3 regions of the Enterococcus gallinarum genome follow, and region 2 is predicted to be linked to each of the others. Evidence: predicted binding sites of a transcription regulator. Region 2 holds the regulator's gene; each other region holds the start of a gene.
What was found. The regulator NrdR, encoded in region 2, represses ribonucleotide reductase genes. The targets are predictions, from matches to a motif close to ACACNATATATNGTGT.
Positions count from the first base shown of each region.

Region 1: a site for NrdR is predicted at 1,270-1,285, ahead of HED61_RS00865 (deoxynucleoside kinase). Genes of this name have one in related genera too.
Region 3: a site for NrdR is predicted at 1,543-1,558, ahead of nrdD (anaerobic ribonucleoside-triphosphate reductase). Genes of this name have one in related genera too.

Region 1 is NZ_CP050816.1:189,839-193,127, reverse strand. It holds gene mvaD (diphosphomevalonate decarboxylase) at 1-5, opposite strand, end outside; gene mvk (mevalonate kinase) at 1-930, opposite strand, end outside; gene HED61_RS00865 (deoxynucleoside kinase) at 1,345-1,989, shown strand; gene HED61_RS00860 (magnesium transporter CorA family protein) at 2,085-2,987, shown strand; gene HED61_RS00855 (pentapeptide repeat-containing protein) at 2,992-3,289, opposite strand, start outside.
Region 2 is NZ_CP050816.1:2,304,716-2,308,004, forward strand. It holds gene HED61_RS11450 (replication initiation and membrane attachment family protein) at 1-1,042, opposite strand, end outside; gene nrdR (transcriptional regulator NrdR) at 1,057-1,557, opposite strand; gene HED61_RS11460 (FusB/FusC family EF-G-binding protein) at 1,758-2,399, opposite strand; gene HED61_RS11465 (CsbD family protein) at 2,706-3,038, opposite strand; gene HED61_RS11470 (ABC transporter ATP-binding protein) at 3,167-3,289, shown strand, end outside.
Region 3 is NZ_CP050816.1:1,833,967-1,837,255, reverse strand. It holds gene HED61_RS09065 (FtsX-like permease family protein) at 1-559, opposite strand, end outside; gene HED61_RS09060 (ABC transporter ATP-binding protein) at 549-1,313, opposite strand; gene nrdD (anaerobic ribonucleoside-triphosphate reductase) at 1,611-3,289, shown strand, end outside.

The sequences.
Region 1 (3,289 bases), 1.3 Mb from region 2:
TACATGTTCGTAAGCTCCTAATCCTTGAATCCAAGTGGCATGGGCGCCATTGGACAATAAAATACGGCTGATCACTTCAGCCTGTGTTTTTGTTTGAGTCAAAGCGATCATACAGCCACCGCGGCCACCGCCCGTCAGCTTTGCGCCAAAAGCGCCGTTGGCTAATGCCAGTGACACGAGATCGTCCAGGTTTTGATTGCTGACACCTAGTTGCCGGAGGGTCTCATGTGCGTGGGTCATTGCCTGACCTAGCTGCGTCAGCTGATTATGTAAGATAGCTTCTTTAGCGGTCTTTGCTAAAGAACCTAAGCGGCTGATAGCCTGACTCGTTTGGTGTTTTTGCGTTTCAAACAGATGCGCGACGCTTTTGACAGCTGTGCGGGTCTGACCTTTGATCCCTGTATCGGCGACTAACAAAAAGCCATCGATCGTCAATGGAAAAGAAGTAATCGGCTGCCCTTTGGTAAAGTAGATCGCCTCGTTGCCGCTTGTTGCTGCAGCATCAATACCGCTAGGATTTCCATGCGCGATTTTCTCAGAAAAATCGACATAATCCAATAGCCGTTCTTTTTTTAACTCTTTGTGCTGCCAATCAAAAAAGGCCCGAGTCAACGCAACTGCAACTGCCGCACTTGAACCCATTCCTCGTTCTGAAGGGATTGTACTAACGATCGAAACAGAAAAGGGACCGGTTTGATGGTCTTGCTGCAAGCGATGAAGAAGTTCTTTCACATTTTTTAAATGCGAAGGAGCTTCTTCTAGTGGGCCGTGGTAATAATTGGAGGTTAAATCATTCGTTAGGCTGGCAGTGATCGTCACGTGGACCTTTGCGCCAGCAAATGGAAAAGCGATGGCGGGTTCACCATAGACGACCGAATGTTCACCCATTAATATGATTTTCCCTGTAGCTATGCCAGTACCGAGTGACATTCATTATCCTCATTTCTCTTAGAACTGCAGCAGAAGTCAAAAGAATGTCTCAGAGGAAGCAGCAGGCAAAAAAATAAAGGTTCCCCTTTGATCCTGTGAGTCATTCTTTTAAACTAAGCTGCAATCTACTTAATAATTACTAGTGATTTCATCATAGATCCTTGTTTTTCCGTTAGAACAGAAAAGTTCGCAGAAAAACGAATAAAAGATTCTTTCTTATTTTACTAGAAGAAGGCTGTTTCGTTAAGCATTCCGAAAAAGAAATCGTAAAAAACTGAAAATATTTAAACTTTTATTGAAAATTTTTTGTTTTTATGCTTCAAAAGCGCTGGGTTGACGATACAATATCTAGTAGTGTATAGTTGATTACGCAAATGAAACATACAATATTTAGTGATGAGTGAGTTGGGGGATATGAGCGTGATCGTATTAGCAGGAACTATCGGCGCAGGAAAATCAAGTTTAACTGCATTGTTAGCTGATCATTTAGGCAGTCAAGCATTTTATGAGTCAATCGATGATAATGAAGTGCTGCCGTTGTTTTATGCCGATCCAAATAAATATGCTTTTTTATTGCAGATTTATTTTTTGAATAAACGTTTTGATAGTATCAAAAAAGCATTGAATGATGATAATAATGTATTGGATCGATCCATTTATGAAGATTCACTGCTTTTCCATTTGAATGCTGATTTAGGACGAGCAACGGATACAGAAGTTCGGGTTTATGATGATTTATTGGCCAACATGTTGGAAGAATTGCCTTATGCAGCTCATAAAAAACATCCAGATTTATTGGTCCATATTCGGGTTTCTTTTGAAACTATGTTAGAACGGATCAATAAACGGGGACGGGAATATGAACAGTTATCCTTTGATCCTACCTTGTATGACTATTATCAAGAATTGAATCTGCGGTATGATCAATGGTATGAAGAATACCAAGAAAGTCCAAAAATCCAAATCGACGGCGATCAATTCAACTTTGTTGAAGATCCAGAAGCAGCCCAAAAGGTATTAGCGATGGTCGACGAAGCACTGGCAAAAGTGCGCAAATAAAGCAACAGCTGGAGTCCAGCCCATAAAAGTGGGGATTCCAGCTGTTTTCTTTTATAATAGAAGAAAGCGAACATGTAACGTGTGGAGGGAAACCAGTGGAAAAAAAACGATTTTACAATGGCCGTTATGAATGGATTCAAGTGGATCAACAAGACAGTAGCAGTATTGCGCGTTTACAAAGACAGCACCAGTTGACTGATGAGATGTTAACTTACTCATTAGACAAGAATGAACGTGCCCGTGTGGAGTTCGATACTGATGACCAAGCATTGTTGTTGGTGTTCAACGTACCTCAACAAGAAAAGAAAGACAATCATTTTGAAACAAGTCCGATGACGTTTATCTTAAAAAAAGATCGGCTGTTTACTTTTTCTTCGAGAAATACCCAATATGTGATTCCGATGATGGAACGGATACTCGTGCAAAATCCTTTGCAAACACCGATTCATTTTCTTTTTAATAGTCTTTTTTTGATCTCAGGAACTTTTTTTCCTTTAGTCGAAGAAGTCAATAGCGATCGCGTGCATCTCAATCAACGGCTGCGGGAAAAGACCACCAATAAAAATTTGTTGGAAATGTCTGACTTGGAGATCGGACTCGTTTATCTGGTTTCGGCAACGAAACAAAATGCCGTTTTATTAGAACAGATCAAAGCTTTGTCATTCTTTCGTTTAATGGACGACAATGAAAAAGAGCAGTTGGATGATGCACTGATCGAAGCGAAACAAGCCGTTGAAATGACTCAGTTAGCGTTTCAAATTCTGGAACAATTGTCAGGTACGTACAATAATTTGTTGAACAACAACTTGAACGACACGATGAAATTCCTGACTGTTTGGTCGTTGTTGCTGACGGTACCATCGATCGTTACCAGCTTCTTTGGCATGAACGTTCCATTGCCCTTCACGAATACCGTGTTTGGCTGGGGAATCGCTCTGCTGATCAGTTTAGTCTTGTCAGGATGGATGTTGATTGCACTCTGGCGCAGAATCAAGTGATGCTTCAGTCAATCACTAGACCTAACCCCGCTGCAATCACTAATGCTTGTTCTTGGTCAACGATCAATCCCCGCAACAATTCTTGCGAAAGAGCGATTTTCTGGAAAGGATTGGTCCGCAGATCCAGCTGATAGAGTTTGGTTCGGAACCAATTACTGTTTGTCAGCTGATTGTGTTGCAACTGGAGATTTTTCCATTGGACTTCGTAAAATTCTGTGTCATTCAGCTGGCACTCTGCAAAGCGGATCGTTTTGAGATTGGTGTTGCTGAAGGAAGCAAAATTGCCGACGCAAGATTCAAAT
Region 2 (3,289 bases):
TGATCACACTATTGGATAATGGCGAGCGTTCCACTAAGCTTTTTAGCAGCCATTGTTCGGAGTCTGTGACAAAGCTCTTTTTTTCAGCTTTGATTGCTTTCAAGAATGCCATCGGCGCATTATTCTCACTTTCGCGGATCAATGCTAGATCGTTATCACTATACCCATTTTGTTTTAATGTATTAAATCGTCGGATCTCTTCATCTGAAGTGGGATCCACTTTATTTACAGTTTTGGTAAAACGCGTCCGTGTTTTTTGTAAAATCAATTGTTCTAATGCCTTCTGATCGATTTTCCCAGTAGTTAAAGAAACCGAATCTGTCATCAGATCCAACAGCTCCATCACATCATAGCCGTATAATGAATGGTATAGGAGTAGTTTTTGCCGAAAATCTTTATCGAAATTGTCTGCACGGATGTAGCGACGTTGAGCTTCATAAAGAAGAAAATCCCAATCTAGTTGTTGTTCATCTAACACCAGTCTGCTTTGAGTGTCTTGGAATTTGCCATTGACTTCCTGTAATTCCTCTTCATTGGCTGCAAATTGTTGTGTATCCAAGCGATAAGCATCCATAAAAGAAGCCGTAACTTCTTGATAGCCTTCTGCTTGCCATTTTGCTGGTTGGAACAACGAAACAAGTTGTCGAAACTTTCGCTCTCCAACATGGTTAAGCAATAAGAAACTATAGAGTTCATCTTGAAAGAAATCGCTCGCATGAACTGGCTCTTGCAGGTGATACAAAAATGTGATTCCTAACTCGTCATCTTCTTTTTCAAACGTTTTGAGTAAGCCGATTCCTTCTAACTTATTTCGTGCTTGAATAAAACGCTGTAACCCTACATTCATCGCATTCAAAATATCTAGATGAATAAACTCACTTTCTTGCGGATCCTGCTGATCCGCAGTCAGTGTCAGATAGAGTGCTAAGGCATCACTTTCGATGATTGGCTGATAAAGATGAATCAGCGCATCCTTCCCTTCAGTTGTTAGTGGACGACTTTTGAAGACACGATACAATTGATTTGGTAATATGTTGCCCACCATTCAGGGACCTCCTATTCCTCTTGATTGTCTGCTGTTTCTTGCGGATCACTTGGTTCTTTTGCCTTTTCAACGATGTCCTGCAATTCTTTTAAGAAGACTGACATATCTTTGAATTGGCGGTAGACACTAGCAAACCGAATGTAAGCAATCTCATCTAAGTCGACTAGATCTTCCATGACATATTCGCCAATCATCGTTGTCGAAACTTCATTTTCACCTAGTGCTCGCACACGATTCTCCACATGATCAACAATTTTTTCCATTTGTTCCATTGTAACGGGTCTTTTTTCAGCAGAGCGTATCAACCCTCTTAATATCTTTTCACGATTAAATTCTTCACGAGCGCCATTTTTCTTAATAACTAATAATGGTGCTTCTTCAATTCGTTCAAATGTGGTAAATCGATAACCACAGTTTTCACATTCGCGGCGGCGGCGAATCACGCGACCATCGTCGGCTTGGCGGCTATCAATCACTCGAGAATTGTTATGATGACATTTTGGACATTGCATAGTTCCACCCCGTTCTCTCTTCCGTGTCTCGAATGATGGCGAGACAGCGATGATTTATATGCTTAATTATAACATGAAATTCTTTTATCTAATAGGTAAAGTCTTTCAAGCGAAAGAAATATTACAAATTTAAATAATGTGACGGTTGTTTTTTTAGCCACAAAAGAAAAACGACAGAATCAATTCTGTCGTTCTCCTCCTTATCTCATTTGTAACAGTGACACAAACTCATCCAGAGTTTCCCGTTGTTCCATTTGTTGGTTGCATTGCTCACTGTCGCGACAAATGTAATTTCCTCGTTTGGTGTATGTTCCATCGCCACCACTTTTTGTCAACGATAAAAACATGGAGACAGTAGACTCATGCTGACATAAAGGACAGATTCCTTTTTTTACTTCTGTAGATAAATGACCATAGATTCCTTGGTAGCCTTTTTGAGTATTTACGATCATAAATTTACTTTGACTGCCGATGTCATCCCAAGCCAAATACGTATAATCACGAAGGTCTGTTTGGGAAAAATCAGGTACTTTTAATTTTTTTACTTTACGAAACAGTTTCTCTGTTTGTTTGACTGAAGGCACTTGAAAAGGTCGGACATTCTTTTTTAGTGCTTCAAGAATGGTCAAGCTCTTTGACATCGTCAAAGATGAATCAAAAAATTGACGAATCAGAGACTGTGCTTCTTTGTCCTCCTCAGAAAAAAATGGTTGAATGGCTTCTTCAGTTAACATTTCAACTGTGCGAATCGTATGGCGATCATTAACAGACTGATAAGTCCGAACTAATTGTTGGACTTGATGTTTGATGAAATGAAATTGATAGGGTTCAATGGTGGTCATAATAGATATCGATCCTCTCTTTAATGAAAAAACAAAAGATATTACTGATAAATTCCTCTGACCACAGTCAAGGACAATGCAGAATTCAGCATTTGTTGACCACCTCCTGGACTTCCCTTTTTTTTATGGAAAGTCATTGGCTATTATAGTTTTTCCTTCAGGGGTTGTCAATCATTGTCCGCAGACAGCATCCTTTTCTTGTCAAAGTGGAATTATTGATACCTTTTAAAACAGGATTTCCTTCTTTTTTATCTATTTATATTGATTGACGAATATGGTTTATCATAAAAAAACTCCAGATCCTGTCTAGAGTTTTTCTTCGATTCCTGTATAATGTTTCAAATGATCAGCATCCCGTCGTTCGGTTGAAGAGATCTTTGCAGCATCTGTGTCTTCATTTTCGTTTAACAATCGGTCCCGACCAAGTGTTTCTGATGTTTTATCACCTGGTTGAGCATCTAATTCATCATGCCGATCCTCAATTTCGTCTACCTGTTGTTGACGGTGATCTTTTTTGGCTTTTGCTTCATTTGCCTGTTCTTTTCCTTCTTGTTCCATTTTTTCATTATTGATCCATTCACCAATTTTTTCTTTTGCAGAACCAACAATTACATCTTTTTCGTCTTTCAATGATCCCATGATGATTCCTCCTTTTTTATTAGCATAGCAAGAATTTCTTCGATTGACAAAAGATACGTATGCGCTTCATTTAAAGATATGGTATACTGAATCAAATTTTCAGAATATTCTTTGACAAGGAGCAGTTTATGGACATCTTAAATTTTGAAGACATCCAGTTGGTTCGCAAGCAAACTGTTTTGTTGCAAGACATCAACTGGCAAATTGCTAAAAATCAGCATTGGGCACTTTTAGGATTAAATGGTGCTGGC
Region 3 (3,289 bases), 470 kb from region 2:
TGTTCTTCGCTAGATCAATCAAAGGATTCTGCCAGACAAACAAAACCACTTGACCACTCAAAACTACCATGGCAAGCAAAAATACCCACACGGTAGTCAAAATCGAACGAGGCGAATTAAAAAAATGACTAGTGATGGATAGTCCCATCACTCGAATCAAGATCATTGAGAAAAATTTCGAAAATATAATCCCCATGAAAATGCCCACAACAAGGGAAAAAAGATTTAGGAGGAACGTTTCTCTCAGCAGCAGCCAGCTTAACTTTGCTCTGCGCAAACCCAGGAGCTGATAAACACTGATCTCTTTTTGCCGTTGATTCAAGAAGAAATGATTGGCACTTAGCATAAAAAAAAGCACCACAACAGCAACGATCGTACTACCAAAACCTAATACGCCATCGATGCGAATGTCTTGCTGCACTCGTTGAGTCAGCAAACGGTCATTCATCATAGCACTAAATGAATAAAAAATCATGACTGCCGTCATCATGCACACAAAGTAAACGACATAATTGCGAAACTGCTGCAAAAAACTGCGCCAGCCAATTTTATAGAGCATGGCGATCCCCGCCTCCAATCGTCGCTTGCATATCGATGATTTTTTCGAAAAACTCTTTGCGGGACCCTTTTTTGACTACCTCTGCAAAAAAGACACCATCTCTAATAAACAAAATCCGATTGCAATAACTTGCAGTGAAAGGATCGTGGGTCACCATGAGAATCGTCATATCTTCTTGCAGATTGATTTCAGCTAAATAACGCAACAGCTCTGTCGCCGCTTTTGAGTCTAAGGATCCCGTGGGTTCATCTGCAAACAACACGGAAGGACGGCTGATGATTGCTCTGGCGGCGGCCACCCGTTGCTTTTGACCGACCGATAGTTCTTCTGGGTAGCGGTCTAACAAATGAGCGATTCCCAATAAGTTCGCCAGATGTGCCAATCGCCGGTCAACTTCATTGACCGAAAGACGGTCGATCGCCAGTGGTAAGATAATGTTGTCTTTGGCAGTCAACGTGTCTAGTAAATTAAAATCTTGAAAAATAAAGCCGATTTCTTTTCGGCGAAAATCGCTTAGCTCATTTTCTGACAAGCGGGTGATTTCTTGTCCTCCGATTGCAACAGAACCTAGACTCGGACGTAAGATGGAGGAAAGGATATTCATCAGTGTCGTCTTTCCAGCACCACTTGGTCCCATGATCCCCACAAATTCCCCTTGATCAACGGAAAAAGAAAGATTGTCTAGGACTTTGGTTTGATTGAAGCGGGTTCCATAGGTTTTTGTCAGGTGCTTCACATCGATCATTTTTTTCATGCAAATTCTCCTTGATCTATTTCTACTTTTCTTCATATTTTCTTTATGGTAGCATATTTTCTTCTCTATCGCCCCTGCTTCGTTTTTACACATAAAAATTTTTTACAATTTTTATTCATTTTGTGAAACGTGAAACATGCAAGTCCTTGTTATCATCAAGTTTTTATTGAAAACCGCTTTTGAATATACACTACATATTGTGCATAATGAATTATTTAGCGAATAAAAGCCACTATATATAGTTGCCGAAAACCATATTTTGTTTTATGATATTGGAGAAGATAAGGAGTGATAGTAATGATGGACTTAAAGAGAAATACTGAACAAAGCGGGGGTAGCCATCCTCAATTAACCCAATTGAAGATCGTGAAACGTGATGGTCGCTTAGTAGATTTCGATGACCAAAAAATTTACGATGCATTAGTAAAAGCCCAAAGAAAAGTTAAAGGAGAACTATCTCCCCTCGATCATGAACGGATTTTAGAAATCGTAGAAGGAATCGATCATGAGATCGCCGAACGGTTTACCAAAAACGTTAAAATTTATGAAATCCAAAACATCGTTGAGCATATTTTATTAGCAAAAAATGAATATGCATTGGCCGAAGAGTATATCAACTATCGGACACGTCGCGATTTTGAACGCAGCAAAGCGACGGATATCAACTTTACGATCAATAAATTAATGAATAAAGATCAAACAGTGGTCAACGAAAATGCCAATAAAGACAGCAATGTCTTCAATACTCAAAGAGACTTGACTGCAGGGATCGTAGGGAAATCCATCGGCTTGAAAATGCTGCCCCCTCATGTGGCGAACGCCCATCAAAAAGGTGATATCCATTATCATGATTTAGATTATCATCCTTATACTCCGATGACTAACTGCTGTCTAATCGATTTCAAAGGCATGCTGAACAATGGTTTCAAAATCGGAAACGCAGAAGTCGAATCACCAAAATCGATTCAAACGGCGACAGCTCAGATCTCTCAAATCATTGCCAATGTGGCATCTAGTCAATATGGCGGTTGTTCTGCAGACCGGACGGATGAATTACTTGCACCTTTTGCTGAATTGAACTATCAAAAACACTTGCAAGATGCGCGTGAATGGATCGACGGCGAGGATCGCCAAGAAGCTTACGCGAAGAACAAGACAAGAAAAGACATTTACGATGCGATGCAAAGTTTGGAATATGAGATCAATACTTTGTTTACTTCAAATGGACAGACACCTTTCACTTCCTTAGGCTTTGGTCTGGGAACAAACTGGTTTGAGCGAGAAATCCAACGTGCAATCTTACAGATCCGGATCAACGGACTTGGCAGCGAAAAACGGACAGCAATCTTTCCGAAGCTGATTTTCAGTATCAAACGCGGCGTAAATCTGGAACCCACAGATCCAAACTACGACATCAAAGAATTGGCTCTGGAATGCGCAACGAAACGGATGTATCCAGATGTCTTGAATTATGACAAGTTGATTGAATTGACGGGTAGTTTCAAAGTACCGATGGGCTGCCGTTCTTTCTTGCAAGGCTGGAAAGATGAACATGGCGAAGAAGTCAATGTAGGACGGATGAACCTCGGGGTCGTAACATTGAATATTCCCCGCATTGCCCTAGAAGCTAACGGAGATCGCGACAAATTCTGGTCTCTTCTGGAGCAGCGTCTGCAAATCGTCAAAGATGCGCTTGTTTACCGAGTAGAACGTTGCAAAGAAGCGAGTCCGGCAAATGCACCAATCCTATACATGTATGGCGCATTCGGCAAACGCCTCGATCGCAAAGACAGTGTCAACGAGTTGTTCAAAAATAAACGTGCTACTGTTTCCTTAGGGTATATTGGATTGTATGAAGCAGCTGCTGCTTTCTTTGGTGGTGAGTGGGAAAATGATCCTGAAGCAAAAGAATTCACGTTAGCCATCGTGAAAGAGTTAAAAGCCCATGCAGATGCTTGGGGCGATGAATACGGCTA